3 regions of the Cylindrospermum stagnale PCC 7417 genome follow, and region 3 is predicted to be linked to each of the others. Evidence: predicted binding sites of a transcription regulator. Region 3 holds the regulator's gene; each other region holds the start of a gene.
What was found. Region 3 encodes HrcA, which represses chaperone genes, less so after heat shock. Its sites were predicted from a motif close to TTAGCACTCNNGANTCNNGAGTGCTAA; they were not measured.
Positions count from the first base shown of each region.

Region 1 (10,068 bases), 2.4 Mb from region 3:
AGTTTTTCTTTGCCCCATTTCAGGTAAAATTGGGTGGCTAGTTCGTTAGCAAGCGCTTCTTCTTGGATATATTCGTTTTGTTTAGCTCCGGCAATCGCGCGATCATATTTTTCAGCCGCTACCCAATATTTTCCAATTAATCGTGCCTTTTCTGCCTCTACTAAATCGTACCGATGCTGATTATTCATTGGTGCGTGATGTGCCCAAAACTTCATTTTATCTTGATTGATTTCCACTTGCTTTAAGTATTTTTCTTTTTCACAATTTTCTACTTCACAATAATGACCAAGAAGAGCCAATGAATGATAAAAGTTGAGAATGACAACCTGCATAAAACCAAATGCAGATCCTGCCATATCCTCCGCCAACTTCACTTGTTTCAAAGCCTGGTCATAATCTTTAAAATGGTAAAGTATAATTGTTTTGGCTACATAAAAAATGAATAGCACCGTGCCACTTTTAGCAGCAATTAAACGAGGTAGCATTTGAGATTCATCAAAGCTATTACCAATCAATAAACATTTATCCGTAGATAATCCTTGAAAATTCAAACCTAGTTGTTGCCATACTTGAGAAAAATAGATGGGTATTTCTTGTTTTATTTTTATGCATATATTTATATATATCGCTTGTTGCTGAACAGCTAATTCCAGTTTGTCTGTGGAGAAAAATAGGTAACTACATAGGTTAGCAGCACAATAACCGCCCCACTCAATATCTCCTGTATCCAATCCACTTTGTACCCCTTCTTTTAGGGAAGCAATACTATTTTTAGTATGTTCTTTCCAGGTTCTAATATTGGAATTAAACAAATTGTAAACTCTTGCTTTGAGTTCTCTAGCATCAAACTTATCCAATATCTTTAAAGCAATATTTCCAGCATGATATCCATCGTTTAATTTGCCCATTCCAGATAGTAACAAACCATAAAAAGCATAGGCAAACGAAGATAAAGCTGAATTACCATGTTCAATACAGAGATTGACCATTGTGATGATGATTTGTGGAAAGATTTCTGGCTTGACCATAAAAACAGGCGCACACAGAATTTTTAAAACCTGCATTGCTGATAGTTTATAAGGATCAGTCATCACCAATATTTCTTCAAGTTCAGCTATATTTGGCAATTCTATAACTAAGCTATCATCACCTGGTAAATTTACCAGAAAGATCCCTAACTGTTCTAAAACCATCAGCCCAATTTCGACAGCTTTAACCATCTTTAATTGAGCAATATAAATCTGCATTTGAGCTTCATATACTTTAACCTTGTCAAGCATAGTTTTTGTATTTTGTAGAGCAACTTTAGTCAGATTACTTGAGCGCTCAAAGTTAATATTTAAATATTCTACTTCTATAGTTTCGACATAGAGATTTATTGTTAAGTCATACTGATGCTGCCAACTATCTGCTGCTAAAAGTCCTAAACCTAGATTTAAATATTTAACAGCAGCTTCATAAGCTGTAGCTGATTTAGCCTTATTTACTGCGAGTAGATTGAGTTTAGCCAGTTCATATTTTTCTAACTGGCTGACAATTAGATCAGATCCCATATTTAACTGGTTGACAATCTCAAAAAGATTTTCTCCCAATTTTGCTAGAGTGGTATTTTGGAGAAGAAGCTGACCAATTTTCAAATGGGTAACTTGTTTATCGGCTTCTGGAATTAGAGAATAAGCCGCTTGCTGTACACGGTCATGGAGAAATTTATACCTAAGTGTTACTTGTTTATCCGTCGGTTTCCAGTGTTCATCATCCCTAATAACTGAATCATCTTGATAAAGCTTATAAACTTCATCTTTAGGTAAAATTAACCCTTCTTGTAAAGCTTTCCACAAATTAGCTGCCGTTTCTGATTCTGATTTTTCACAGACGATAGACAAGGTATATAAATCAAATTGATTGCCAATACAAGCTGCTTTTTTTAATATGTTTTTGGTATTGTCTGGCAATTTTTGCAACTGAATTTCTAAAAACTCCACTACATCATTATTTAGGCAAAAAGGCAGTAATTTGGTAATATCATACTGCCAGTATCCTGTATTAAAATTAAATATAATTAATCCATGTTCATGCAAAAATTTCAATAATTGTTTAGTAAAAAAGGGATTGCCTTTAGTTTTAGGTAACACTAATTTTGTTAAAGGTAATGCAATAGATTCCGGACAAGTTAGAGCATCTGCTATCAGATGATTAAGTTGCAACTCATCTAGGGGTTTCAGACTAATTTGATTAATGGTAGCTTTAGATTTGCCGATGTCATCTAAAGTCATCATAAAAGGATGTCGGAAATCAACTTCATTATCCCGATATGCACCAATTAGCAGCAGATATTGCACATCTGTTTCACTAATTAGTAACTGAATCAACCTCAAAGATACCGTGTCTATCCATTGTAAATCATCTAAAACAATCACTAGAGGATGTGATTTAGTTGCCAATACTTTGATTAAGTTAATGAATAGTAAATTAAACCTATTTTGAGAAGCATTACCTGTAAGTTCGACTACTTCTGGTTGTTTGCCAATAATCTTCTCTAATTCAGGGATGATATCAATCATCACCCGTCCTTGTTCTCCCAACGCTGATAATATATTAGTTTTCCAATCTAGTAATTGGGTTGTACTTTCTGCTAATAATTGCCCTATAAGACTGCGGAAGGCTTGGAGGAATGCAGAAAAGGGAATATCTCTTTGGAACTGGTCAAATTTACCAGAAATAAAATAACCTTTTTGTCTGACAATTGGTTTATGAACTTCATGAACAACAGCAGTTTTACCAATGCCAGAAAAGCCAGAAACTAAAATCAATTCTGCATTGCCATTACTGACACGCTCAAAGGCATTTAATAAAGTAGTAATTTCAGTTTCTCTACCATAAAGCCTTTCAGGAATCAGGAAGCGATCACATTTATCTCTCTGTCCTAATTCAAAAGCTTTTATTTCACCTTGGCTTAACCACATTTGCTGACATATTTCTAAGTCATGTCTGATGCCTATAGCTGTTTGATATCTTTTCTCAGCCGTTTTCGCCATTAATCTCACGATAATATCGGCTATAGTTTGAGGAATTTGAGGATTAATTTCTCTCAGATTTATAGGCTCTTTAGCTAGATGACAATGTACTAACTCTAAGGGATTTTTGCTATCAAATGGTAATCTACCTGTAAGTAATTCATAAAAAGTCACACCGAGAGAGTATAAATCTGTGCGATAGTCTATTCCGCGATTCATTCTTCCCGTTTGTTCTGGAGACATATAGGCAAGTGTCCCTGACAAAACATTGGGATTTTTAATTTCGGCGTTTTCTTTAGCCAGGAGGGAAGAAATACTAAAATCTATCAGCTTAATTTGTTTAGTTTCGGGATGAATGAGAATATTTTTAGGCTTGATATCTTGGTGAATAATTTTATTTTCATAAAGGTATTCCAGGGCATTGCTAATTGATATAGCAACAGCTAAAAAATCTTCTAAAGTCAATGATTGAGAGTTAGCATATTGACTTAGACAGACCCCACCAAAATCTTCTAAAATGAGAGCATAACTATTACCATAACGTTCTAAATTATAGCATTTAATAATATTGGGGTGGTTGAGGTTTTGGGCGATCGCATACTGATTTTTCAACAAAATCAGGTCACGAACTTGGGGATACTCTGCGTTAAGGATTTTGATGATAACTGGGGTCTGTGTCTGGTCTTGGTAAGCACGATAAACTATGGTTCTCGTACTGACATAGATAGACTCGGTAATTCTATAACCCGGAATGGTGATCGCAAAAGTGGAAGTCATAAAATTTTTTGACTAAATTTCCGGCGTTGCTGATGACAGATATGAAGAGGTAAATTCACTTGGCTATGTTCAAGAATTAAGAGCAAAGCTTTCCGTAGAATTATCAGTAGTTGTTTAAGAATTTATGCAAGTTGGAAAATATCTTTACATTTATTCAAATTCATTTCCTTGCTTCAGCAAAGTTAAATTTTTAGAGGTGTTATCTTAAGTATTATTCCCAGAAATTTAAATCTTGTGGCTATCATTTAGACAAAAAGCTTTTATAGTCATTTTACGTAAGTGACGATAAAAAAGCAGTTTGCCTTTTACAAGACAAACTGCTGAAAAATATTTGATTAATTTGGGAAAGGGTCGATTAGAACATGCCCATGCCGCCCATGCCGCCCATGCCGCCCATACCGCCCATACCGCCCATACCGCCCATGCCGCCCATGCCGCCCATGCCGCCCATGCCACCAGCATCAGGGCCAGCAGCAGATTTCTTCTCAGGCTTTTCGACGACGAGGGCTTCGGTGGTTAAGACTAGACCAGCAATAGAAGCGGCGTTTTGTAAAGCTGAACGCACAACTTTGGCTGGGTCAATAATGCCTGCGGCAATTAAGTCTTGGAATTCCCCAGTAGCGGCGTTATAGCCGATATTGAAATCACTTTCCTGCACCTTAGAGACGATGACAGTACCTTCAACACCGGCGTTGTCTGCAATTTGCCGTAAGGGAGCTTCTAGTGCGCGGGCGACGATTTCAGCGCCAATTTTTTCTTCAGCATCGAGGCTGTTTTTAATGGCCTCTATCTTGGAAATCAGGTGAATCAGGGTCGTTCCACCACCAGGAACAATACCTTCTTCGACGGCGGCTTTGGTGGCGTTCAGCGCGTCTTCAATCCGCAGTTTGCGGTCTTTGAGTTCGGTTTCGGTGGCTGCACCCACTTTAATTACTGCTACACCGCCAGCTAGCTTGGCGATGCGCTCTTGCAGTTTTTCTGTGTCATAGTCAGAATCAGTTTCTTCCAATTGCTTGCGAATTTGAGCAACTCGCTTTTGCACTTCTGGCTTGGTGCTGCTACCGGCGACAATGATGGTGCTTTCTTTGTCAATCACAATTTTGCTGGCAGTTCCCAGCATTTCTAAAGTTGCGGTATCCAGGTTTAAGCCGATTTCTTCAGAAATTAACTGTCCGTCGGTGAGAATGGCAATATCTTGTAACAAGGCTTTGCGGCGATCGCCAAATCCCGGTGCTTTGATCGCAGCTACAGCCAGCACACCCCGTGCTTTGTTGACTACCAAGGTCGCCAAAGCATCGCCATCCACATCTTCGGCAATGATCAGCAAAGGTTGACTATTACGGGCAACTTTTTCTAGGATCGGTACTAAATCCTGGATGCTGCTGATTTTTTTGTCGGTAATCAGAATGCGGGCGTTTTCAAATTCCACCGTCATCCTGTCGTTGTTGGTGATGAAGTAGGGGGAAATGTAACCCCGGTCAATCTGCATCCCCTCAACTACTTCTAGTTCGGTTGTCAGGGATTTGGATTCTTCAACGGTGATGACGCCGTCTTTGGTGACTCTCTCCATTGCTTCAGCCAGCATATTGCCGACTTCTTCATCATTACCAGCTGAGACAGTGGCGACTTGGGCGATCGCACTTCCTTCTACTGGCTTCGCTAATTTAGCAATTTCCAGCACCAAAGCCTCAACAGTTTTATCGATCCCACGCTTTAAGCTTACTGGGTTAGTACCGGCAGCAACGTTCTTTAACCCTTCTCGAATCAAAGCCTGTGCTAAAACTGTGGCAGTTGTGGTGCCATCCCCAGCAACGTCTTTAGTTTTTGACGCAACTTCCTGAATGAGTCTCGCGCCAGTGTTTTCTAGAGGATCTTCTAATTCAATTTCTTTGGCAACAGTGATACCATCGTTGACAATTTGGGGTGCGCCAAATTTTTTTTCTAAAAGGACATTGCGGCCTTTTGGCCCCAAGGTGATTTTCACCGCATCAGCCAAGGCGTTAACACCCCTCTCAAGGGCCCGCCGCGATTCTTCATTAAATGCAATAATTTTCGCCATGTTTCTTTTCTCTAGCGCTTCCATTAGACAATTTAGCACTCACAGGCAAAGAGTGCTAATCGCCCCAGCCACTCAAGTTAACAAATTGAAATAAAAAAATTGATTAATATACAGTTGATGCTCATGTTGGATACTGGCAGTAATGCTTGAATTGGGAGATGAATCTAGACAACTCCCTTAAGTCCCTCGGTATTGCTAACCCTAGCGGCACCGGCTGGTTGGCGGTAGTATTTACGTTTCTCTTGGCTTGGCTTGTAACGTGGCGTTTAATGCCGACGGTACGCAAATTCGCTTTGCGGGTAGGTTGGGCTGACCAACCCAACGCGCGGCGACTCAACCGAGAACCTTTACCCAATGCAGGAGGTTTGGCTATCTATGCGGGAGTGATTGCCGCATTAGTACTAGCTAGCCTTTTACGACCGATCGAACTCCAAAGCGTATTAGCTCAGGTGCTGACGATTCTATTGGGGGGTTCGATATTAGTACTTGTGGGCTTTATCGATGATCAATTTGGCTTACCCCCCTCGGTTCGCTTATGGGCGCAGATAATCACAGCACTGTTGCTAGTTGCTAATGGCATTAGCATCAAAGTCACTTTTGGCACACCTATCGACTCGCTTCTATCAATGTCCTTGACAGTGTTGTGGGTAGTAGGAATTACCAACGCCATCAACTTGATGGACGGTATGGATGGTTTGGCAGGAGGAATCAGCTTTATTACCGCCATGAGTTTGTTAGGGGTTTCCGCCCAGTTTAATAATCGGGCAGCTGCGACTTTAGTTCTGGCAGCTTTAGGAGGAGCTGCACTGGGCTTTTTGCGCCACAACTTCCACCCCTCACGTATCATTATGGGTGATGCTGGAGCGTACTTTTTCGGCTATGTGCTGGCGGCAACTAGCATTTTAGGCAAACTCCAACAAAACACAGTCTATGCTCTTGTACCCACAGTTTTATTTCTGCTGTTGCCAGTGCTAGACACCACTCAGGTGTTTGTCCGGCGACTCATGGCAGGGAAAAACCCTCTTAGTACCCCAGGCAAAGACCACCTACACCACCGCTTGCTTGCTTGGGGATTCTCCCAACGCCATGCCGCCTTCACCCTTTGGTCAATTACCTTAGTTTGTAACTTGTTGGCAATGAGAATACAAGGTATGACTTTGCCAGTGATGCTGACCTGTGCCATGAGCATTATTATCTTTTTAGGTTTTACTGTCTGGCAAAGAATACGCCAACAGTCCTGAGTGGGGAATCTTGAGTGCTGAGTTCTGAGTTGACAACTGGAAACTTTTTTCCACTAAACACTTTTAATTTTCTTGGCTGACTCAGCACTCAGTAAGTAAGCAATATCTAGGCCATGACCATGCCGCCATCAACGTTAAAGACTTGTCCGGTGATATAGGCGGCTGCGGGATCAGCTGCGAGGAAGCGTACCATGCCAGCAATTTCTTCTGGTGTACCGTAGCGACCTAGAGGTATGTAGTTGAGAATCTCATCGGCTTTGAGATCATTTGTCATGTCGGTGGTGATGAAACCAGGGGCGACGGCGTTCGCGGTAATCCCACGGGAGGCAAGTTCTTTGGCGACGGTTTTGGTAAAGCCGATAACCCCTGCTTTGGCGGCGCTGTAGTTTGCCTGACCGGGATTACCCATTTGTCCAGCAACGGAGGCAATGTTGATAATTCGCCCAGAACGTTGCTTAAGCATAATTTTACTGACAGCTTTTGTACATAAGAACACACCAGTCAGATTTAGGTCTATGACTGCTTTCCATTCTTCCAGTTTCATTCGCAAAAGCAGTGCGTCGCGGGCAATACCAGCATTATTGACTAAGATATCGATGCGCTTGAACTTGTCGGTAACGAGCTTCACAAGTGCGTCTACTTGATCGACTTGGGAAACGTCAGCTTGCAGGGCGATCGCAATTCCTCCTGCTGCCGTAATTTCTTCTACTACTTTGTCAGCAGCAGCGCTAGATTGGGCATAATTTATAACTACCTTTGCCCCTTGTGTGGCTAATTCTAATGCGATCGCTCGCCCAATCCCCCGCGAAGCTCCTGTAATAATTGCAACTTGGTTTTGTAAGCTTTGCAAATTTTCTGGCATCAGTTCCATTAAATTATTCCTCAATATTTTGAATTACTGCGCTAATTATCTTATGGCGATTTGTACCAGTAACTGAGATGATTTCAGATTTTAGCTCGCTATCCTCCAGAAAATAGGCTTTTGAGATAGGCGGCAAAATTGCGAAACAATAAAAACAAGATGATGTTGCACCGATTCTATTTACTAAGAATTACCATTGAAACAATCAATTGAAAATTGGTGTGTGTCAAATGACAACTAAAAAGCAATTCAACAGCTTTGAAGAGATGCTGTCTGGTTCTGATGTACCTGTGTTAGTAGATTTCTATGCTGACTGGTGTGGTCCCTGTCAGATGATGGTGCCAATTTTAGAGAAAGTCAATAATCAACTGAAAGACCGTTTGCGTATTGTCAAAATAGACACTGAAAAGTACACGGAGTTGGCAAGTCAATATCAGATTTCTGCGTTACCAACCTTAGTACTGTTTAAGCAAGGTCAGCCAGTGGAGCGAATTGAAGGTGTAGTGCAAGCAGAGCAGTTGGTGCAACATCTAAAAACGCTCATTTAAAATAAAAATCTCTAGTAGGGCGATCAGGATTTTTATCGCCCTCACCTCGCTATGAATAAAAGCCTTTTCTAATATCCAAGCGGCGTCCAGTGGTTGATAACCACTGGCTCAAACCGAATGGCAATGTATTTAAGAGCGTCGTGCGTTCAAGCAACACCATTCTTTCCTTTTCCACAGGGTAGCAACAACCCAGCCATTTTGCTCTAAGGCATCAGCAACAGCTTTAGATTGTTCTAGCAAAATGCCACTGAAAATAGCCCAAGTGGTGAGTTTGACGATCGCACTCATTTCTGGAACTAACTCAATAATCACATCAGCTAAAATATTGCAGACGATGCCATCCACTGGTTTGTCAATCAGCTGCTGCAAAATCTCTACACTCCCCTCAATCGCCACCAAGCGTTCTGGGTTAATATCGTTGAGTGCGCGATTGCTGCAAGTTGATTGCACCGCCAAAGGGTCAGTATCGATTGCATAAACTTTCTCCGCTCCCAATAGCAACGCCCCAATCGAAAGAATACCGGAACCACAGCCAATATCAGCAATTACCAGACGTTCGGGTTTTTCTCCTCTATCAACGAAAGATTGAGGAACTTGACTCAGCCTCATTTCCAGAGATTCCAAACACAGCTGGGTTGTGGCATGAGTGCCTGTACCAAAGGCTACACCAGGATCAAGCCGAATCACCAGCCGTTCTAAGGATTCTGGTAATGGTAGCCATGCGGGGTTAATCAGGAAGCGATCGCCTACTTCTTGAGGTTGCCAGTATTGTTTCCAACTACTAGACCAATCTTCTTCATCAATCAAGTGCCAGTGTAGGGCAGGAGATAACCGTCCTACACAAAGGGCGTCTTGACGCAGCCGCAGGGACAGGGCCGCTAAATCTAGTAGCTGTGCTTGAAATCTTGGTAGATATCCCTTTACAAAGAAGGAATTACCTTTGGTTTCACTAGCTGTACCACGGCAGCCAAAGTCCTCCAGTCGCCAAAAGATAGAATCTTCTAGGTCTGGCTCACATAAAATCTTGAGTTCCCACCAGGTGTTTGCCATAGAATTTTAGATTTTAGATTTTAGATTTTAGATTGGGGACTAGGTAATGGGTAATGGGTAATGGGTAATGGGTAATTGTTTTTTTCCTCTTCCCCAATCCCCTATTACCCATTACCTATCAAAAATCCAAAATCCAAAATCCAAAATTAAAGTGTTACTGTATACGCATCCCGAATCCCAGGTACTTTAGTAATTTCATCCAAAATACCATCGGGTAAAGGGTCATCTATACTCAGAGCCATTACCGCATCACCACGGACGATTTTGCGACCTACCTGCATACTGGCAATATTCACATTGAAACTGCCGAGTAGGGAACCGAGTTTGCCAATAATTCCTGGCATATCGCGGTGCAGGGTGAACAGCATATATTTGCTGGGGGGGACATTAATCGGGAAACCATCAACGTCAGTGAGGTGGATTTCTTTTTCACCCAACAAAGCACCAGTGACAGAGTGAGTACCCAAAGTCCCTGTAGCTTCCAGATGCAACGAGCCGGCATAATCGCGAGCGGAGG
Region 1 is NC_019757.1:2,398,709-2,408,776, reverse strand. It holds gene CYLST_RS09775 (trifunctional serine/threonine-protein kinase/ATP-binding protein/sensor histidine kinase) at 1-3,791, opposite strand, end outside; gene groL (chaperonin GroEL) at 4,147-5,850, opposite strand; gene CYLST_RS09765 (MraY family glycosyltransferase) at 6,009-7,091, shown strand; gene fabG (3-oxoacyl-[acyl-carrier-protein] reductase) at 7,198-7,962, opposite strand; gene trxA (thioredoxin) at 8,184-8,501, shown strand; gene prmA (50S ribosomal protein L11 methyltransferase) at 8,631-9,551, opposite strand; gene serA (phosphoglycerate dehydrogenase) at 9,698-10,068, opposite strand, start outside.
Region 1: a site for HrcA is predicted at 5,883-5,909, ahead of groL (chaperonin GroEL). Genes of this name have one in related genera too.

Region 2 (10,068 bases), 2.5 Mb from region 3:
CTAAAAACGGCGTTGAATCTTGTTCCCAAAGACGGATAACCTGATATTGATGAGTTGTTGTGTTATCTCGGTATTCTTGAGTAAAAGCCACCTCTTTATCAGTTTCCTGCAAAAATATCAACACCTGAGTAACAGGACATTTATACTGACGCTTCAACCTGACAGAATAATCAAGCATTCGGAAATTAAGCGGCGTTTTAGACTTGGGTAAAGTTTGAAATTCAATATGCAAAATTTGGTTAGCTGTTTGCAAAAACGTTACAGAATCAGCGCGAATTGGTTCAAGAGTTAATTCTGTTTTCAGTACTTCAATTTGTGGCGGTTCTACCCCCAACAACCAACGCACAAAATCAGCAGGGTACTGTTCAGCTAAATATTTACAAGCATTATCGTAACTCAAATTTTTCTATTTTCCTATTCCAAGGGTGCGTTACACAAAGTTGACGAACCAATTTTTTCTGTTGATATATTGCGGTGCGTTATGCTGTCGCTAACGCACCCTACTATTTTCATAATTAATAGTTGATAATATCATTTAGTTAGATTTAAATGGACTTGTTTATGATGTGGTTTGCACAAAAGTTGCAAATCTTCGTATCTTTCGCAACCCAAGTTTTTATAATGCAAATGGTGAACTTGAAGTTCTGAATCCCAATCTGTTCCATAATAAGATTCACCACCATGATGATATAGGCACTCATTACAAATAGCACCCTCAAGTAGAATCATGGCAGAGCGAACACGCCGCCAATGTGAACTTCTTAAATAATTTGAATAAGGTATTTTTTTAAAATAAGCTTGTTCTTCCGGTGTAGAATTAATATTTAAATTAAACCATAAACCTTTTGCAGCAGTTTGAATTTTTCCATTCCATCCTTGGATTATATCTTCTATCAATAAAATTCCGACATCTTGTAATAGTTGTCCTTCTTTATCAGTTGGATACGAAAGTTGTTTAATTAAAATTTGCTGGCCGTTAAAATGTTTTTCTAAATCTGATGAATTTTGTTTCCATTTTTGCCAGCTTTGATAATACTTTTCATCTTGATCTAATTCCTCAATAAACTTAATATTGATATGATTTTCATAGCAAAATTCACGAAATTCTACTAAACAATGGCGATTATATTGGTATCTATAAAACCTCATACCACAACGTTTATAAAGTTCACACCATCTGATATAGCAATATTCAATGTTAATTTTGCTATCCTGAAAATGAGAAATAAAATCATCTTTTGACAAAGGGGTAAATTCAAACCATTCAAATTGAGCCATAGTTATTGATTAAATGCGGTAATACCCTTAATTAAGCTTATTATAATTGTATTTTTTATTCCTTCCTTCTTCTCTAGAGAATTTTTACTTTTACTAATTTTTCTTCAATTTTTCTTCGCGCTCTATCTCTTCGAGACGCTACGCGTTAGCGAAGCTTTCGCTTTAGCGATACGTGCCTTCGCGGTTCATTAAACAAAAAAAACAGCCGCCTCCTTGCGGAAGCAGCCGTTTTCAAAATTAGGGGACTTAAAAAATCTTAGTAATCGAAGTCTCCGCCACCCATACCACCGCCAGCGCCAGCAGGAGCGCCATCCTTAGGCTCAGGTTTGTCAACTACGATACATTCGGTTGTCAACACCATGCCAGCGATAGAAGCAGCATTTTGCAGTGCGGAACGAGTTACTTTAGCAGGGTCAACAATACCAGCTTCCAGCAAATCAACGAATTCGTTGGTTGCGGCGTTATAGCCAATGTTGAAATCCTTCTCTTTCACACGTTCAGCAATTACAGCGCCATTCTGACCGGCGTTTTCTGCGATTCTCTTCAGAGGAGCAGGTAATGCACGAGCGACAATCAAAGCACCAATCAACTCTTCATCTTTGAGGTTACCCTTAGCCCAAACTTCTAATTCAGGAGCTAGGTGAGCCAGAGTTGTACCACCACCGGGAACGATACCTTCTTCCACAGCAGCCTTGGTGGCGTTGATAGCGTCTTCTAAACGCAGCTTTTTGTCTTTCATTTCGGTTTCGGTGGCTGCACCCACTTTCACCACGGCGACACCACCAGCTAACTTAGCGAGACGCTCTTGTAGCTTTTCTTTGTCGTAGGAAGATTCGGTTTCGTCCATTTGGCGACGAATTTGCTCGATGCGGGCTTTAACGCCAACTTCGTTACCTTCGGCAACAATTGTGGTGCTGTCTTTGGTAATGGTGATGCGGCGTGCTTTACCGAGGCTTTCTAGCTTGGTGTTATCCAGCTTCAAACCAGCATCTTCAGTGATTAATTGACCACCGGTGAGGATGGCGATATCTTCTAGAAGGGCTTTGCGGCGATCGCCAAAACCAGGAGCTTTGACAGCAGCAACGTTGAGTACACCGCGTAAACGGTTAACCACCAAGGTTGCTAAAGCTTCTTTTTCAATATCTTCGGCGATAATTACCAAAGGACGACCAGAGCGAGCTACTTGCTCAAGTACAGGTACGAGGTCTTGTACGAGGGCAATTTTCTTGTCGGTCAGCAGCAGGTAAGGCTCATCGAAAACTGCTTCCATCCGCTCTGCGTCGGTTGCGAAGTAGGGGGAGATGTAGCCTTTATCAAAGCGCATCCCTTCGGTGATTTCGAGTTCGGTGGTCATCGATTTCCCTTCTTCTAGGGAAATTACGCCTTCCTTACCGACTTTGTCCATAGCTTGAGCAATCATCTGACCGACTTCTTCGTCGTTACCAGCCGAGATTGCTGCAACTTGGGCGATCGCTTTAGAATCTTCTACAGGACGAGCGTGTTCAGCAATTTTCTCGACAAGGAAAGCGGTTGCTTTGTCAATACCGCGCTTCAGCAAAATTGCATTGGCGCCAGCAGCAACGTTCCGCAAGCCTTCTTTGACGATCGCATGAGCTAAAACTGTAGCGGTGGTGGTACCATCACCCGCAGCGTCGTTTGTTTTAGAAGCAGCTTGACGAATCAGAGCTACTCCAGTGTTTTCAATATGGTCTTCTAATTCGATTTCTTTAGCGATGGTGACACCGTCATTAACGATTTGCGGTGCGCCAAATTTCTTCTCTAGAACTACGTTACGGCCTCTGGGGCCAAGAGTAACGGCTACAGCCTCAGCTAAGATGTCAATGCCTCGTTCCAAGGCACGACGGGCGTTTTCGTTGTATATGATGCGCTTTGCCATAAATATCTCTAATTCAGGGGGTAAGTCAAATTTGTCTTGAAATGGGGATTGGGGGTTGGAAATTGGGGATTAGGCACTCTGTCCTAATACTTGATCACCGCAGCCCCTGATCAACCATTTAAATCACGACTGCTAAAATGTCTTTTTCAGAAAGCAGTACATATTCTTCTGTGCCGAGCTTGATGTCGGTGCCAGCGTACTTGGAGTACAACACCTTATCGCCGACTTTAATTTCCAATTCTTGACGTCCACCGTCGTCGTTACGCTTGCCTGGTCCAAGGGCGACTACTTCCCCTACCTGGGGCTTTTCCTTGGCGGTGTCGGGCAAGTAAAGACCACCTGCGGTCTTTTCTTCCGAGGCGCTCACTTTCACGAAAACGCGATCGCCTAATGGTTTAACTGTAGAAACGGTTAGAGATAAAGCTGCCATACAAATATTTCTCCAGAGTTAGCACTCTCAACTCCTGAGTGCTAATTTAGCGAAAAGAGCCTAGCAATAGCAACATTACCTGGTGTACGGGTTCCCGAACTAGGAGAGGGCAAGGGTACTTAAAGTATTAATACTTAATTATTCCTATCTTTCGGGTTCTGTTGTGTAAGTTACGAATATTTTTATATAGACAACTTTATTTGCAAAGTGGGGAAATTGTTATAGAACTGTAATCAGGGAGCCGCTCGATGAGTAACAATACAGTGATCCAGTCTAGCCATCCCATCCCCAAAGCTACTAAATCCCTGGAACGTAAGGACCTAAGTAATTGTGTAGAAACTCTTGAACATGCATTGATTCAGCGACGCCTTTTTATTGGTTCTGACTCAACAGTTGCAAACTGCTGCTCAAAACAAGCTAGTCTGGAATTCTGGGAATACTTAAAAAAGCGACTGAGAGAGCTAAAACTCAACCAGCCGCAAGAGAGTCGTCCCATTTGCATCTTCAGGACAAAAGCCAACTGCTTGCGTGTTTGTTGTTCTGGGCCGATAATGGTAGTTTACTCGGATGGGGTCTGGTATCGACAAGCAAAGAAAGGAAGTCATTGAGCGGATCATCCAAGAAAACTTAATCGGCATAATGATGGTGGAAGAATACGCATTTTTAAGCCATCATGACGCCAAAAACTTCCCCGGTTTAACGTGAACCTCTGAATAGAGGCAAAACATCCGAAGGATATTGTATGGCAGTAAGCAAATGAAAGCGCGGGTTAGTCTTGAGCTAGGGTCATCTTGAGCCAAAACTTAACTTGTGAAGCAGAAGGATTATGATTTAATCAGCGTTTTTTAGCCCGCACCTTTCAAAGCGATATATAATAGCGCATTATAATTACTACTGCTCTACGTATCCTTACTAGACTTCTGCTTGAGCTACTAAATCTCTTGAAAGTGCTCTCCACTTCTAAGACTCCGAGATAGCAAAAGCAAGTTCGGTGGGAAAAAAGACAACATCTCAATAATCCACCAAAGAGGATAACTATTCAAGACCTTGATGGATCGAAGCGCAACAAGTGCCACTGCTATGAAAGAGCCCAGCATGAAAGATCACAAACGACTTCTATTGATTGACGATGACCCTAACCTCATCTTGCTGGTGAAGGATTACTTGGAATTCCGGGGCTATGAAGTCATCACGGCGGAAAATGGACGAGAAGCTCTGGAAATTCTAGAACATGACGTTCCAGACATGATCATCTGCGACGTGATGATGCCGGAAATGGACGGATACACTTTTGTGGAACAGGTCCGGCAAAACGAACGTACTAGTTGGATTCCCGTTCTTTTCCTTTCAGCTAAGGGGCAAAGCGCAGACCGAGTTAAAGGTCTAAATAAAGGTGCTGACGTTTATATGGTCAAGCCTTTTGAACCAGAAGAACTCGTAGCGCAAGTAGAATCTTCGCTGAAGCAAACTATCCGTTGGAAAGAACACCAAGCAAAGGGAGGAGAAAACGGTTCTCGCATCCAGGTTCCTTTCGATGTGCAATTAACCCCAACCGAACTGAAAGTAGTACAGTTTGTAGCTAGAGGTTTAGCTAACCGGGAAATTGCTGAAGAATTAAATGTCAGTCAACGTACTGTTGAAAGCCATGTGTCCAATATGTTGGGCAAGACCAATCTCCACAACCGCACTGAACTAGCGCGGTGGGCGATTGAAAATCAAATGGCTTAAACACAGCACTGATTTGCTAGTGCCTTGCTTGAACGAACTTGAAGTAACTGACGTTGCTGAGTGCTGAGTTAAGATGCCATAACTCAAAACTACTCTTGATCACTCATCTTCTTCTCTCGCCTTAAGCCTGGAAGCCGATAAATTATGAGTTGTGAAGCGAAGCATGGAACTCCATAATTCATACTTCATAATTCATAATTTATAAGATAGTCCTTGCACATAATTCTGGCAACTGTAGAATCTCGGACAAATTCCCCCAGACATACAAGTCACTGGGAAAAATACCAGTATTACTTGTAAAATCTGATAGTGTTTTCTACTGATTCCCAAACGAGCAGGTCACCCTTAACCGCTAAGGTTATCAGACTGTTAAAATGGGAATTTTATTTTTCTCTGCTCAAAGTAATTAAAAAAAATAAATATTTTGATGAATAGTGTTTTTTTTATGCATAAAAAGGGCGTTGGCACTTAAGCAACTAGTGCTACTGGGATTTCAATGGCAAATTATGCCCCATAGCCAAGTTCAGATTTGAATTGAATCTTACCAAAACGTTTCTCAATAATTTGATAGCTAATTGCTAATCTTAATCCTGTTCCTTGGTTGATAAGTTTAGTGGTTTAAAAAGAGTTGCGGATTAATCCCCGCTCTGTTACCTTTGATGATGATTCCGACTGTCTCAAACTCAGTTATTTCTGTTTGAATCACAAGCTAAAAGTAAATCCTTAATTTTTACAAACAGGTATTTAAAGTTTTCAAACTCGCCAACATCAAAAGATTCTACTTGATTGGCAAAATTAATTTTATTTGCACCTATTTCAAAAACTTCACTTCCACCAGGAAGATGGTCACCATAGATATGATTCTTTTTTAGTAAATCATCTGAAAAGTAGTGTTCAATAGCTAAATATCTATGGAATGTATTTTTTTGACTGACAAATATTGAACGTGAATCTGGAACAGGTAACAAAATACCCCAAGCATTTCTTGAAAGATGTTTTCTGATATCTTTGGATATATCATGCTTTTCAAAGCACGATTTATTCAAGCCACTAAACTGTTCATTACCTTTTATATCGTTGTCAAATAAACCAATAATTGGCTTTGATGATATCGCTGCCAGAAATTATAAAGTTCTTCTGACGCTTTCAGCACCTCCTTCTCTTCTCTGTTCATCAGCTTGAATACCTGAAAATATCCCCTCTCCGCAAGCAAAGAGGGGTTTAATAGTTTATGAGTGAAGTTTTAGCCGTAGGTTGGGGAGCCACTCACGTGTGGGGGTTCCAAGAGTTGAGTGAAGTGGCGTTTGAGGAACGAAACCCAACACCAACAAGTTTAATTTTAATAAACAATACTTGATACAATTTCTCTAAAATTGCCATGTATGACAATATTTGTAAATTCATTGCCGAAAACTTCAAGGATGATTTAGCAACTTGGTTACTAGGTTCACCAATTAAATTAACAGAACTAAGTCCTACAGAATTATCAAACGAACCAATTAGAGCCGATTCATTAATATTATTACAATCGGATGAATTAGTTCTACATACCGAATTTCAAACCGACACTGACGAAGATATGCCTTTTCGGATGTTAGATTATCGAGTCAGGGTTTATCGACGCTTTCCTAACAAAAAAATGCGTCAAATAGTCATCTATTTGAGAAAAACAGGGTCAGAATTAGTCAATAAAAACAATCTTAGATTAGAGAAAACTTACCATGAGTTTGATGTCATCCGCTTGTGGGAACAACCGACAGACAAATTTCTGACTGTTCCCGGTTTATTACCCTTCGCTGTGCTAACTCAGACAAATGAGCCTACAATGGTATTAACCCAAGTAGCGCAAGCAGTTGAAGCAGTTACTGATCAACAGCTACAAAGAAATATAGCTGCTGCGAGTGGCATTCTAGCAGGTCTGGTGTTAAAGAAAGATGTAATTAGCAAGATTTTAAGGAGTGAGATTATGCGCGAATCAGTCATTTATCAACAAATCTTAGAAGAAGGCGAAGCTAAAGGTAAAGCCGAAGGTAAAGCCGAAGGTAAAGCCGAAGGTAAAGCCGAAGGTAAAGTCGAAACAACAAGAAAATTGGCTTTAAATTTGTTGCGAATTGGTATGAGTTTAGAGCAAATTGCTCAAGTTACTGAATTATCTATTGAGCAAGTTCAAGTCTTACAAAATGAGATTCAACAATCTTGATTTTAACGAAAGGAGTAGGACTTAACGGACAGAAAACAGCAAAGATGGGGTATAGTTTCAGTCATTAGAAGTCGGAATTCGTGCGTTAGGGAACGCACGCTACGTAGGATGCGTAAAGAGACGCATCTAAAAAGCATGAAAAGAAGCTAAAACTCGGCGTTTTGCGGCGTGCGGGGGAAGGGGATGACATCGCGGATATTCGCCATTCCTGTGATAAATTGCACAAGTCTTTCAAAACCCAAACCAAAACCAGCATGGGGAACGGTACCATAACGGCGCAAATCTAAATACCACCATAAATCTTCTGGTTTCATCCCTTGGGCTAAAACCCGTTTTTCTAATACATCTAGCCGTTCTTCCCGTTGGGAACCGCCGATGATTTCGCCAATTTTTGGTGCGAGTATATCCATTGCGCGGACTGTTTTTTCGTCGTCACTCAAACGCATATAAAAAGCTTTTATTTGCGCTGGGTAATCTGTGACGATGACTGGCTTTTTAAACAGTTGTTCTGCTAAATAGCGTTCGTGTTCTGATTGTAAATCTAAGCCCCAGCTAACAGGATATTCAAACTTGAAATCGGCTTGTTCTAAAAGTTTGATTGCATCTGTGTAGGTTAGACGCTCAAATTGATTATTAATAATATTTTCGGCTGTAGCTAACACGGTATTATCAATGCGTTGATTGAAAAATTCCATGTCTTCTGGGCAAGTTTCTAAGACATATTTAAAGATGTGCTTGAGAAACTCTTCAGCTAAATCCATATCGCCTTCTAGGTCACAAAATGCCATTTCTGGCTCGACCATCCAAAATTCTGCCAAGTGGCGGGAAGTGTTGGAGTTTTCTGCACGGAAGGTAGGGCCAAAGGTGTAGACGTTGGTAAACGCCATCGCCATAATTTCTGCTTCTAGTTGACCGCTAACTGTTAGATATGTAGGTTTACTAAAAAAGTCTTGGCTGTAGTCAATTTCTTGATTTTCTGTGCGGGGTACATTCTTTAAATTTAAACTGGTAACACTAAATAATTCTCCCGCGCCTTCACAGTCGCTAGCGGTGATTATGGGTGTGTGTACCCACAAAAAGCCTCGTTGTTGGAAAAATTGGTGAATGGCTGCGGAACAGGCATTTCTGACGCGGAAAACGGCACCAAAGGAGTTGGTACGCGATCGCAAATGTCCCACGGTTCGCAGAAACTCAAAGGAATGACGTTTTTTTTGTAGGGGGTAAGTTTCGGGATCAGCGTCACCGTAGACTTTCAGCGTCTGGGCTTTTAATTCAATCCGCTGTCCTTTACCTAAAGATGCTACCAGCACCCCTGTCACCTCGACTGAAGCACCAGTGTTCAGCTGTTTGATGATGGCTTCGTAGTCTGGTAAATCCTGATTGATCACGACTTGCAAATTAGCTAGGGATGAACCGTCGTTGAGTTCAATAAAAGCAAACCCTTTCAACTCCCGTTTTGTCCGTACCCAGCCTTGAACCATCAGCGACTCATCAGGTTGACCACTTCGCAATATTTCTGCAATCCGTCGATTTACCATATTTACCCAGTACAGGACTTTAATATCCAGCCTATAATAACGCCCAATCCACCAAAGCGGACGATTTGCCAGAAGGGTTTCTTGAAGCTACCCCAAGAAAATAACTGGCTTTCTAAATTTATTTCTAGCACTTGCAACTGCTGTTGAATGTGCTTTAACTCCGCTTTGATTTCTGGCGTCTGGTACTTATGTTGCTGCAATTGGTGACGCTGTTGTTGCCATTCTGCCTTTTGCAGGCGATCGCGTTGCACTTGAGCATAGCGTTCTTTCAATGCTACAAGCGATCGCTCTACTTCATCCAGTTCTGCTTCAAAATCTGGTTCTGGATTTTCAAGGTGCGGTTGCGTTTCTTTAGGCGGCTTCATTGACAAGTAGTAAACTAAGACTAATAGTCATTTGTCATTTGTCATTTGTCATTTGTCAAGATTTTGACTTTGAACTCAGCAAGGAACGACTAAGTATGCCGCCTCACACCAGTCAATTGAATGAATTAAGCAATTTAGAATTAGCTCAAACCCTGATGGAACGGCTAACCATTTCCCCTAATGATTGGCATCGCCTCAAATCTAACCGCAATTCCCGTGCCAGTGAACAAGTAGCAGCAGCCCTAGTATTTCTGCTCAAAGATCAGCCACAAGAAGCGATCGCTAGATTAGAACAGGCTGTTGGTTGGCTCGATCGCTCGATTTCCGCCCCTCCCTGTCCGTCTCATGGCGAGCATAAGCGATAGTTAAAGGGGGGAGAGGAGAAAAACTCCCGCCTTCCCTTGTTCACCGCCGCAGAGATAGCCGGGGGCGAGTTTCTAGTTGCTTACAAAGCCTTAATTCTGTACCTTTGCGGTTCCACTCTACTTGATCGAAAATTTGATGGAGAAGACATAGACCACGTCCGCTTTCTGCCTCATCTGGTGGTAGATCGTGTGTGGGATCGCTATCCCCATCTGATGAGGGCGCAAACCCACTGCCTTGGTCGGAGATGATCCACCAATACTGATTAT
Region 2 is NC_019757.1:235,811-245,878, reverse strand. It holds gene CYLST_RS01115 (DUF4351 domain-containing protein) at 1-400, opposite strand, end outside; gene CYLST_RS01110 (HNH endonuclease) at 532-1,278, opposite strand; gene groL (chaperonin GroEL) at 1,535-3,175, opposite strand; gene groES (co-chaperone GroES) at 3,294-3,605, opposite strand; gene CYLST_RS35670 (hypothetical protein) at 4,173-4,310, shown strand; gene CYLST_RS01090 (response regulator transcription factor) at 4,656-5,333, shown strand; gene CYLST_RS01085 (hypothetical protein) at 6,017-6,379, opposite strand; gene CYLST_RS36310 (hypothetical protein) at 6,565-6,690, shown strand; gene CYLST_RS01080 (Rpn family recombination-promoting nuclease/putative transposase) at 6,712-7,533, shown strand; gene asnS (asparagine--tRNA ligase) at 7,680-9,071, opposite strand; gene CYLST_RS01070 (sll0565 family protein) at 9,074-9,436, opposite strand; gene CYLST_RS01065 (DUF6439 family protein) at 9,532-9,801, shown strand; gene CYLST_RS01060 (ATP-binding protein) at 9,842-10,068, opposite strand, start outside.
Region 2: a site for HrcA is predicted at 3,624-3,650, ahead of groES (co-chaperone GroES). Genes of this name have one in related genera too.

Region 3 (10,068 bases):
GTTGACTAATATTTTTAGTTGAGCAAAGTCTTTGTCCAAAATTAGGATGTGATCGGGAGTGGGGTCAGCAAAGCCAATACAGGCTTTCTTATCGCGATCGCGGTTGCTAATGGCAGATAAGGAGTAAGAACCGCCTGTATAGCCAGAAACTATACCTTGTGCTGGATTAAAATCTGGTAACAACTTGAGGGTAGCAAAATTTGCTGCTGTCTCAGCTATTGTCGGTGTTGCTGTAATAGCCGTAACCATAGCCAAAAGACAGCCTGCTTGGAAAAACATTTGGGGGCGACGATATTTCATAGCAGCCCTCCGATAGGCTCTTATCGTGATTATATATACTATTGTTATGGGAAAAACTGTGATTTTCCAGTGTGTGTGCCACATTGGAAGGTGACACAAAGGGTGCTTTTCCCAACAGAGAAGGCGGGATTCAAAAGTGTCCCCGCTTCCCTTGTCGTTTAACTCATCGCCCCTGGAGTTGGAAGAAGACGCCGCCTTTAAGGGCTGTTGTCTCATTACCATAACTACTGACTGTGAGCGATCGCAAATTATTGAAAAGCGGTTTACCTAATATTTCCACAAATTTAAGAATCGGTAGCTGACGCTCTAAGAGACTTTTGCTCTTTGTCCAGTCAAGATATATATAGCCTTGGTTCGGTTGGGGGATGAGTGCAACACTATCTTGGAAATCGGGATTGTCAATTAAGGCGGTTTCCTTAGCTGTGAGGATTTTATCCATCGTTTCCAAGTTAGAGGTAAAAATTTCGTAATTGTCTATGGTTGTATGTGCCCCCTTAACTTTGGCTTCGACGGTGAGGGATAATTGGTCTTTAGTCGCAGCTGTTAACTCTGTCCAGGCGGAGACTTTTTGCTTTCCTAGGGTGAGAGAGCTAATATTGAATCCATTGGCTGAGGCGATCGCATCTAAACGCCCAACGCCTTCTACTACTGCCGGCAATTTTTCCACCGCAAACACCCAAGCAGGAGTTGTTTTACCTGCACTAGGCAATAAAGCGATCGCATATTCCCCGCCAACCCAGCTAAAAATATCCGACGCCAAGTTTATACCCCAACGTTTTTGAATATCTACCAAAGGTTGAGCCAATCGAACAAGGGCATCTTCCCCAGAACCATATATAGTTGCAGTTGCTTGTCTCCAGAATTGAGCGAGATTACTATCACCTAAATTCCGCAAATTCGCACCGGAAATTGCCAACCCCGCTGATGCTGGAATATATTTTAATGCTCCTACAGGCTGAGAAAGTGGTGGCGATGGGGGAACAACTTCTGATCTACTCAGAAAAGTGGTTTCCGCTAGCAATCCTTGAGGGTTTAATACCAGAGAAATTATTTGGCTGTCGTATGTTGGTTCTGATAGTTGTAAACCTTGCCATGCTGCCACCGTGGGCAGATTCAGAAAAGCCAAAGCAACAGCACCTTTGGGCAATTGTTGAGTGGCTTTTTGATATTTGGCAGAACTGGTCAAATTCTCATCAGGCGCTTGGACATTATTAATCGCGGCTCGCAGCACCTTCAGATCATTAGCAAACAATACAAATTTATCTCCAACAACCGCACCAGCTAAATTTTCCTGGTTGTCATAAATCAGCTTCACGCCCTTGTATTGTTCAACGGCTAAGTTTGCACCAGCTAAAACCCGTCGGGAAAACAACAACTCGACAAACTCGCGGCTTTTCTCCGGTTTCTCCGTTGCTAGTGCCATCAGATACCCCGGCTGCTGTCCGTTTTCTGGTTCACGGTCAATGTCTAAAGTAGTTACAGCCAGTGTAATTTCTTTGCCTAGCCAAGGTTGAATATCTTGTTTGTAATTTATGCTACTTTTAGCCAATAAACTGGTTTTGAGTTGGGAAAGTTCTCCATCACGCTCCAACGCCTGCAAACGGTCTGGATTTGCCAGCAATGACACCATCACAGGGGCCAGCTTCGACACGAATATAGCAGCACCAGGCTGTCCGGTAGAAGCGACGAGGTTAACTGGAGTTTTGGCGAAAAACCAGTAAAAGCCAGTAATACCAATTAGTAGTAGCGCGATCGCACCAGCTACTAGGAAACCAAAGAATGAGCTTTGCCTGTTCACGCTAGACCTAGTAAATGCTCCGTTTTTGATCTTATGGTACAAAAGCAGCTTCTAGGGATTGGACGGCAGCATTTTTCCGGCTTTTCTGCCAACATGAATAATATATGATTGTTTAGAAAAATTGCATGACAGGGAATTCTTTTGGTCAAACCTTTAGCCAAATTAGTGTAGAGGAACTAGCACAACGTCTGTCTTCAGGCGAGCAGGGGATTCAGTTGGTGGATGTGCGCGAACCCCAAGAAGTTGACACAGCTAGTATTCAAGGCTTTGTCAACCTTCCCCTGAGTCAATTTGCCGAGTGGAGCGAGCTAGTATTGAGTCGCTTCAATGCCGATGCCGAAACTTTAGTGCTGTGTCACCACGGTATCCGCTCTGCCCAGATGTGTCAGTGGTTAGTTGCTCAAGGATTTACAAATGTTAAAAATATTGGAGGTGGTATTGCGGCCTACTCTATATTAGTTGACCCTTCCATTCCCCAATATTAACCGCTGATTGCCGAAACATAACGCAAAAACCAGACGGGGTGAACTCTTGCCTCAGCTATTCACCATTCTGAAGCTATCAAGGACAAAATCTCGATTATGGTCTAAAAGCTTGGTAATGTTGGCTTTGGAGACATTTCCAGAGCCATTCTTTCCCCAATCGAAAAAATCCGTATCTAAAAATACAGGTTATGGTGAAATATTATGGGATAATACGGAAAAATAGCGGATTTAACCCTCAACTACAGCTTTTGTGGCAACAGGCAAGCTGTTAGCTGAAAATTATCTCGAAAAATGCTGAAGGGGAACTTAGTGTTTACTTACTATAATAGAAGTATATAATTTATCCTTAAAAATTAATTATTATTAAATTCTTTCTGTGGTTAGATCCACAACTTTTTTCAAATTTTGATTAAGATTTGCCTTCAGCAAAAAATCACCTATGCAAGTCCAGCTGACCAATCGACAACAGCATATACTTTGGGCAACTGTACGCCACTACATTGCTACAGCAGAGCCTGTGGGTTCCAAAGCTCTGATTGAGGAGTTTGACCTGGGTGTAAGTTCCGCCACTATTCGCAATGTCATGGGCGTTTTAGAAAAATCTGGGTTACTTTACCAACCCCACACCTCAGCCGGCAGAATACCTTCTGATTCTGGTTATCGGATGTATGTTGACCAGTTGATTACACCTTCTGGAGCGTCCGCTCCGCGAACAGAAGCTTTAGCTAAAGAGGTAGAAGACACACTGCAAAAGCGACTCCATTGGGAAGATTGGAGTTTGGAAACTCTGCTGCAAGGAGCCGCACAAATTTTGGCAACTTTAAGCGGCTGCATTAGCTTGATTACCATGCCGCAAACTCACACGGCTCAGTTGCGACATTTGCAATTAATGCAAATTGAAGCGGGTAGAATCATGCTGATTGTGGTGACAGATGGTTACGAGACACATTCTAAGTTAATGGATTTGCTATCAGAATCGGCAGAAACTCAGCCAGATCCAGAGGTAATAGATCGCGAGTTGCAGATAGTTACTAACTTTTTGAATAGCCACTTACGGGGGCGGAGTCTGTTGGAATTAGCTACCCTAGATTGGAGTGAATTAGATCAAGAGTTCCAACGCTATGGCGAATTCTTAAAAAAATCAGTGGCAGAATTAACTCGTCGCACTCTGGCACCATCTGCGACACAAATTATGGTGCGGGGTGTGGCTGAAGTTTTGCGTCAGCCGGAATTTTCCCAATTGCAGCAAGTGAAAACGATTATCCACCTGCTGGAGGAAGAACAAGACCAATTGTGGCGATTAATCTTTGAGGCATCAGAGCCGGAGGACTTGGGTAAGTCACGGGTAACGGTTCGGATTGGTGCAGAAAACCCTCTAGAACCGATACGCACCTGCACGTTGATTACTTCTACTTATCGCCGAGGTTCTGTACCAGTTGGCAGTGTGGGAGTTTTGGGGCCAACGCGTCTAGACTATGAAAGTGCGATCGCAGTTGTAGCTGCTGCTGCCGATTACCTCTCAGAAGCTTTCAGTTAACTAGCTTAAATCATGCCGAAAAACATTGCCTTTAGTTTACTATGGCTAGGATTTATTTCCTATGCCTTTTTCTTTGCTCCTCCCGACCAACCCGATACCTTCGAGTTAATTAAAAATCTTTCCACCGGTCAGTTGCAAGGCATTAACCCTTTAGTTATTGCCCTATTCAATATTATGGGCATTTGGCCTTTAATCTACAGCACAGTATTGTTTACTGATGGTAGATGCCAAAAAGTACCCGCTTGGCCGTTTGCTACTGCTTCTTTTGGCGTTGGCGCATTTGCCCTATTGCCTTATTTAGCCTTAAGAGAATCAAATAAACAGTTTATTGGCAAAAAGAATATCCTTATCAAACTTTTAGATTCCCGCTTCACTGGAATTGCCCTAACTATAGGCGCAGCTCTTTTAGTTATCTATGGTTTACAAAAAGGAGATTGGGTAAATTTTATCCAACAGTGGCAAACTAGCCGTTTTATCCATGTGATGAGTTTAGATTTCTGTCTACTTAGCCTATTATTTCCGGCATTGCTGGGAGATGATATGGCGCGTCGTGGTTGGAAAGATCATCCATTATTTTGGCTATTTGCTTTGATTCCTCTATTCGGCCCTTTATTATATTTGTGTGTACGTCCACCTCTACCAGAAGTTGGCGTCGAATTAATAACCAATCAGCAACAACTAGCCGCAAACTAAGCAATTTTTAATTACCCAAGCACAGAAATTATTTAGACATTTCATAAACTTCTGGAAGCTGCCACCAAGGAGCATGGGGGTGTTCATGATGCTCTTTGTGGTAGCCGAAATGATAGCAGGTAATAAATGACCACCAAATTGGGCGGTTAATAGTTTGGGCACAATGAGGCTGAATATAACCGCCTATTGGTTTGCTATGTGGTAGGAAAGTACCAAAATAAAATAATTGTAATGAACTGACAATCGAGGGAATTACCCAGAAGTAAGTTAGATTATCACTGGGTATATTGAGGATACGATTGGTAAAATGAAAAATAATTATTAGGGTGATAATTTGCCGCCAACTCCAGTAACTCTTCATGAAATGAAAATACCAAGCAAAGAAATTTGCATGTTTACCATCATGGAAATCAGGGTCTATTTCACTAGCTGGATTGTGGTGGTGTAACCAATGTTTTTTTAACAGTGTTTTGTATGGTAAAAGACCATAAAGAAAAAGGCATAATGAGCCAAAAAAATGGTTTATTTTGGTATTTTGGGGAAACACTACCCCATGCATGGCATCATGAGCTGTAATAAATAATCCCGTATATAAAAATGTTTGCCAAACTATGATAGGCATTAACATCAAGAATTTGAACTGAGAAATGTCAAGGAAAAGTAGGAAACCCAGGCTAATAGCCCAGACGCTAATAATGACAATAGCAATGGAAAGTCCCCCAAAAGGTGATTTAGTTTTTAGTACCGGGGCTAGTTTTATTTGAAGACTGGGTGGTTGTTCTAAATCGATCACGTTTTTACTCCGCGTAGAATTCAGGTGAAAATTCCCAAAACATAGTCATGGTAAAAGCACCAGCCACCAGCTAGACAAGTGCATTAGTGGATAGTGTCAATAATCTAAAAATGTTTAGAATTATTAAGATGCTTTAAGTATTATTGCACATACGGCCGCCATACAAAAATTGTTTTCAGTTGAGAGGTCGGGTAATATGGGTGGCAAAACTGCTGTCTTAGGTATCACAAGTAGCCAATGTTAGCGCGTTGTTACTTTGTAAAGATCTGAAGCCTGCAACAAAGACCGTCAATCGTAAGTTGAAAATTGTAGGAAATGAAGTGGAGTAATTTGTGCATTACACTCAACCGTTGATATCTCAAAATAGGTAAGCCATAAAACCGATGCCAGTGCTAAAAATGCTTTCAGGCATTACGATCTATTTGATTATTTGTGTTTTCAGTTATATCGCTTTTGTCAAGACACATTAATTTTTTTACTGAAAAATAAAATACTTTTTCATTATCTTGACCTAATGAATTAGCGGCATCTGCCTTAATATCAAAATGTAAGTAAGTCTAAAGGATGAATCTTTGCATATTTTCAGGAAAAACCTCGGCTAAAAAATAACCTATTGAGTAGAGGTGTCTTGACTAGAGTTACTAGACGATGCTGGCAATGAAAGCAAAAAAATAATCCTCTCTATGCCACGACAAATCTAACGAAAGTCAGAAGGTTTTTACAGAGTTTTTGCCCAAACTGATAGACAGAAAATAAAATAATTTTTTTCAAACTTAGAGTATGGCTCCTACAATACTGATTACAGGTGCGTCTCAAGGCATTGGCAAAGCAACAGCGCTTTTATTTTCCCGGAAAGGATATGACCTCGTACTTGCAGCCCGTCAAACTGAACGCTTGGAAGCTACAGCGCAGGAGGTGCAAAGCCTTGGACTTGCAGCACCATTGACTGTAACTTGTGATGTCACAAATCCCTCCCAGGTAGAGATGTTGGTGCAAAAAGCATTGGAGCATTATGGTTATATCGACGTGCTAGTGAATAATGCAGGCATCTTTGCATCTGGGCCAGTAGAGCAATTTTCTCTTAGTGATTGGCACCAGGTTATAGACACTAATTTATGGGGATATATCCACACCATTCAGGCACTTTTGCCTCATTTTCTCCAACGGGGAAGTGGAACAATTGTTAATTTAAGTTCCATTGGGGGTAAAGTGCCTACGGCGTATTTAGTTGCTTACTGCACTAGTAAATTTGGCGTGACAGGATTGACGGAAGCACTACAAGCAGAATTACAGCCAAAAGGTATTCATGTTTGTGGGATTTATCCAAATTTGATCAAGAGTAGTTTGATGGAACGGGCAATTTTTCGGGGTAAGGATGAGGAAGAATTGCAAACTCGTCGAGAACAACTCAATAATGTGCTGAAAAATCCCGTAGTGGAGAAGCCTGAAGATGTGGCAAATGCAATCTGGGATGCAGTCAATAATCAGAAGTCGGAAGTAATGGTTGGTTCTGCGAATTTTTCGCAGTCATTGTATCGGTTATTTCCTGGTTTGATGAAATGGGTTTCTCGGCAAACCTTAAAAAATCAGGAATAGTAATTATTGGATTCTTCAGCGCCTTCTGCTATCGTGACTCGCACTCCCGCTTTGTCACATAATGGCGGTAGCGGAACATCGCTTCTAGTTGAGCTTGCAGTAACCAACCGCTAACGAATTCTACGGCATCGCCACCAGGCATAGAAAAAGAAATAGCATCAGTTAATCTGGTTTTGTCATTTTCTAGGACAAATTCATGTCGATGTGTCCAAGACTCGAAAGGGCCAGATATCTGTTCGTCGATAAATAGATTATTTTTTTCGCATTCAGTGTGACGCGCTAACCAAGTCAAAGGCAATAGTCCCAGAAAAAGCCGAAATTCGGTGATTGCACCGACTGCAAGTCCCCCCTCGCGGCGGACTACCTGGACTGGTTGCCAAGGTGGAGTCAGCAGTTGCAAAATATCTGGTCTTTCGTGAAATTTCCAAACTACTTCTAGTGGCGCATCAATGACTGAAGAATGTTTAAAGTGCAGCATGGAAAGAAAACCCTAAAATTTATTCTTCATATTCGGTATCAATTTCAATATCTAGGGTATCTTCATCAACCCGCACATACAAAATATTTGGACGACAGCAAACTTGACAATCTTCTACATATTTTTGTTGTAGTCCCGCACTCAAATCAATAAAAGTTAAGCTTGGTTCGCCACAATAGGCGCAGTAATACTCAGCCGTATTTTGCATTTCTAGATATTATCCTCAATTTTATAACTTTGCGCCCCTTTGCGTTTAAAAAATTATAAATTTAACGCCTGTAGTTGCTTCTGACATGAATGGAAATAACTCTTAGCCTCAGCCAAATGCTTTAGTAGTGTAGACTGTGGTAAAGGCCCTTGCAAGTGACTCCAAGGTAAAACTTGCTCTGTTGACCATTCGGCGTGAACGTAGAAATCTAAGTCGGGTATTTGGCCTTTTAGTTGTTTGAAAGCGCGTTTGTAGCTACCCAAGGAGTCACCAAAGTCGCGGGTAAGTTCGAGAAGCTGGGAAAGCCTGCGATCGCCTCTCGACAACAAAGCCTGTATAATTGACCAATTATAGCTTTCTGGACGAAACTCTATCCCTTGGGGTTTTAGCTGTTTTTGTAACATCTGCAACCGCTTTTCTGCTTGACGATTTACCCCAAACCATTGAAAAGGCGTGTGTGCTTTCGGTACAAAGGTGCTGCATCCGAATGTTAACCGCAGTCCAGGTACAGATTTTTTAATACCGCGCATCATTGCGACAGTTGCATCTAAATCTTCTGGTTCCTCACCGGGAATTCCCGCCATCCCGTAGAGTTTCAGATTGGTTAATCCTCCAGCTTTGGCATTTACTGCCGCTTGGATGATTTCATCGTTATGTAACTTTTTATTGATGATTTGCCGCAATTTCTCGGAACCACTTTCTACGGCAATGGTAAGCGATCGCGTATCTCTTTGGGCTAAAGTCTTTGCTAGCTGCACCGTTACCGTATTTGTTCGCACCGAAGCAATACTCAAGCGGACATCATCATATTTTGGCTGACTGATATAATCTAGCAATTCTGTAAACTCTGGATGTTGGGTAACAGAAGCACCCAATAAACCCAGGCGATTTGTAACTTTTAACCCTCTCTCAATTGCGGGAATTAAAGAACCTTCCAAACTCGCAGTTCTAAAAGGCAAGGTTAAATAACTCGCTAGACAAAAGCGGCACATTTCCGGACAACTCCGCACCACTTCCACCATGTAGATATTTTCCCAAGCCGCCTTTTCTGTAACCACAGTTGAAGCTGAGAGAGTATTTCCTCGGTAAGTTTGCTTTTGCACTACTGCGGGAATTTCGGCAGAAATTGGGTTTATTGACTTTACCGCCCCATCTTTGGCAAGATATTCCACCGCATACAAACTAGGAACGTAAATTCCCGGTACTTGTGCCAATCTTTTTAATTGAAATTCTCTAGAAGCGCTTCTTACTTCCTTATACGCTTCAATGAAATCTCCCAGCAGGTTTTCCCCATCTCCTAACAAAATTACATCAAAAAACTCGGCAAAAGGTTCAGGGTTAGCGGTGAGAACAGGTCCACCGCCAAAAATTAGGGGATGACGTTCATTACGGAAATCTGCCCTAATGGGAATTGACAAAGATTCCAACAAATTTAAAATATTCACATAATCCAATTCCCAGGACATAGAAAAGCCAAGTATTTCTGGTTCTCTAGGGAGTTGTTCGTGAGTATCGGTAAACAAGCGACTTACCTGCACATCATCCCGCATAGCCAAAGTTGCCCACACCACCTGATAGCCAAGGCTAGTTATCCCGACGCTGTACTCATTGGGAAAGGCAAAAATCAGGGGGATAGCGTCGGTGTTAGGGGTAGCGGGGGTGAATAACAGGCGTTCGGAGTCAAACACAGATGATGTCACAAGCTTTTATGGGCGTTTTCTATATCTAATTTTAAGCCATAGAATTATAAAGTTAAAACCCAAGGTCACGCCGTTAGCCAGAATAATCGGCCAAGCACCAAGAATGATTCCGTAGATTAACCATAAAAAAAGACCACTCATGAAAGTTATCAGCATGAGGAAGGAAACATCTTTAGCTGATTTTGAACGCCAGATTTTCAACATCTGGGGTAAGAAAGAGATAGTCGTTAAAATCGCGGCAAATAATCCTAAAACCGTAATTAAATCCATATTTGATGATTTAAGTTTAAATAAGCCTTGGCGATTGGAAATCGCGGCTACACAAACAAAGTCCGCCTGCGCGGACTAAATGATTAAAAAGCATTGTAGATTTTGAAAGAATGAAATAGCTGCTATATTCTAATATAGCAACACTAGATAATTTATGAACAGTATTGAAACCAGCAAAGACATTAAATGCAATATTTATACAATAAAAAT
Region 3 is NC_019757.1:4,788,374-4,798,441, forward strand. It holds gene CYLST_RS20085 (hypothetical protein) at 1-300, opposite strand, end outside; gene CYLST_RS20090 (DUF3352 domain-containing protein) at 464-2,098, opposite strand; gene CYLST_RS20095 (rhodanese-like domain-containing protein) at 2,224-2,583, shown strand; gene hrcA (heat-inducible transcriptional repressor HrcA) at 3,023-4,120, shown strand; gene CYLST_RS20105 (hypothetical protein) at 4,133-4,813, shown strand; gene crtW (beta-carotene ketolase CrtW) at 4,842-5,606, opposite strand; gene CYLST_RS20115 (SDR family NAD(P)-dependent oxidoreductase) at 6,387-7,202, shown strand; gene CYLST_RS20120 (SRPBCC family protein) at 7,231-7,680, opposite strand; gene CYLST_RS20125 (CPXCG motif-containing cysteine-rich protein) at 7,700-7,888, opposite strand; gene CYLST_RS20130 (B12-binding domain-containing radical SAM protein) at 7,942-9,588, opposite strand; gene CYLST_RS20135 (SemiSWEET transporter) at 9,595-9,822, opposite strand; gene CYLST_RS36040 (hypothetical protein) at 9,728-9,937, shown strand.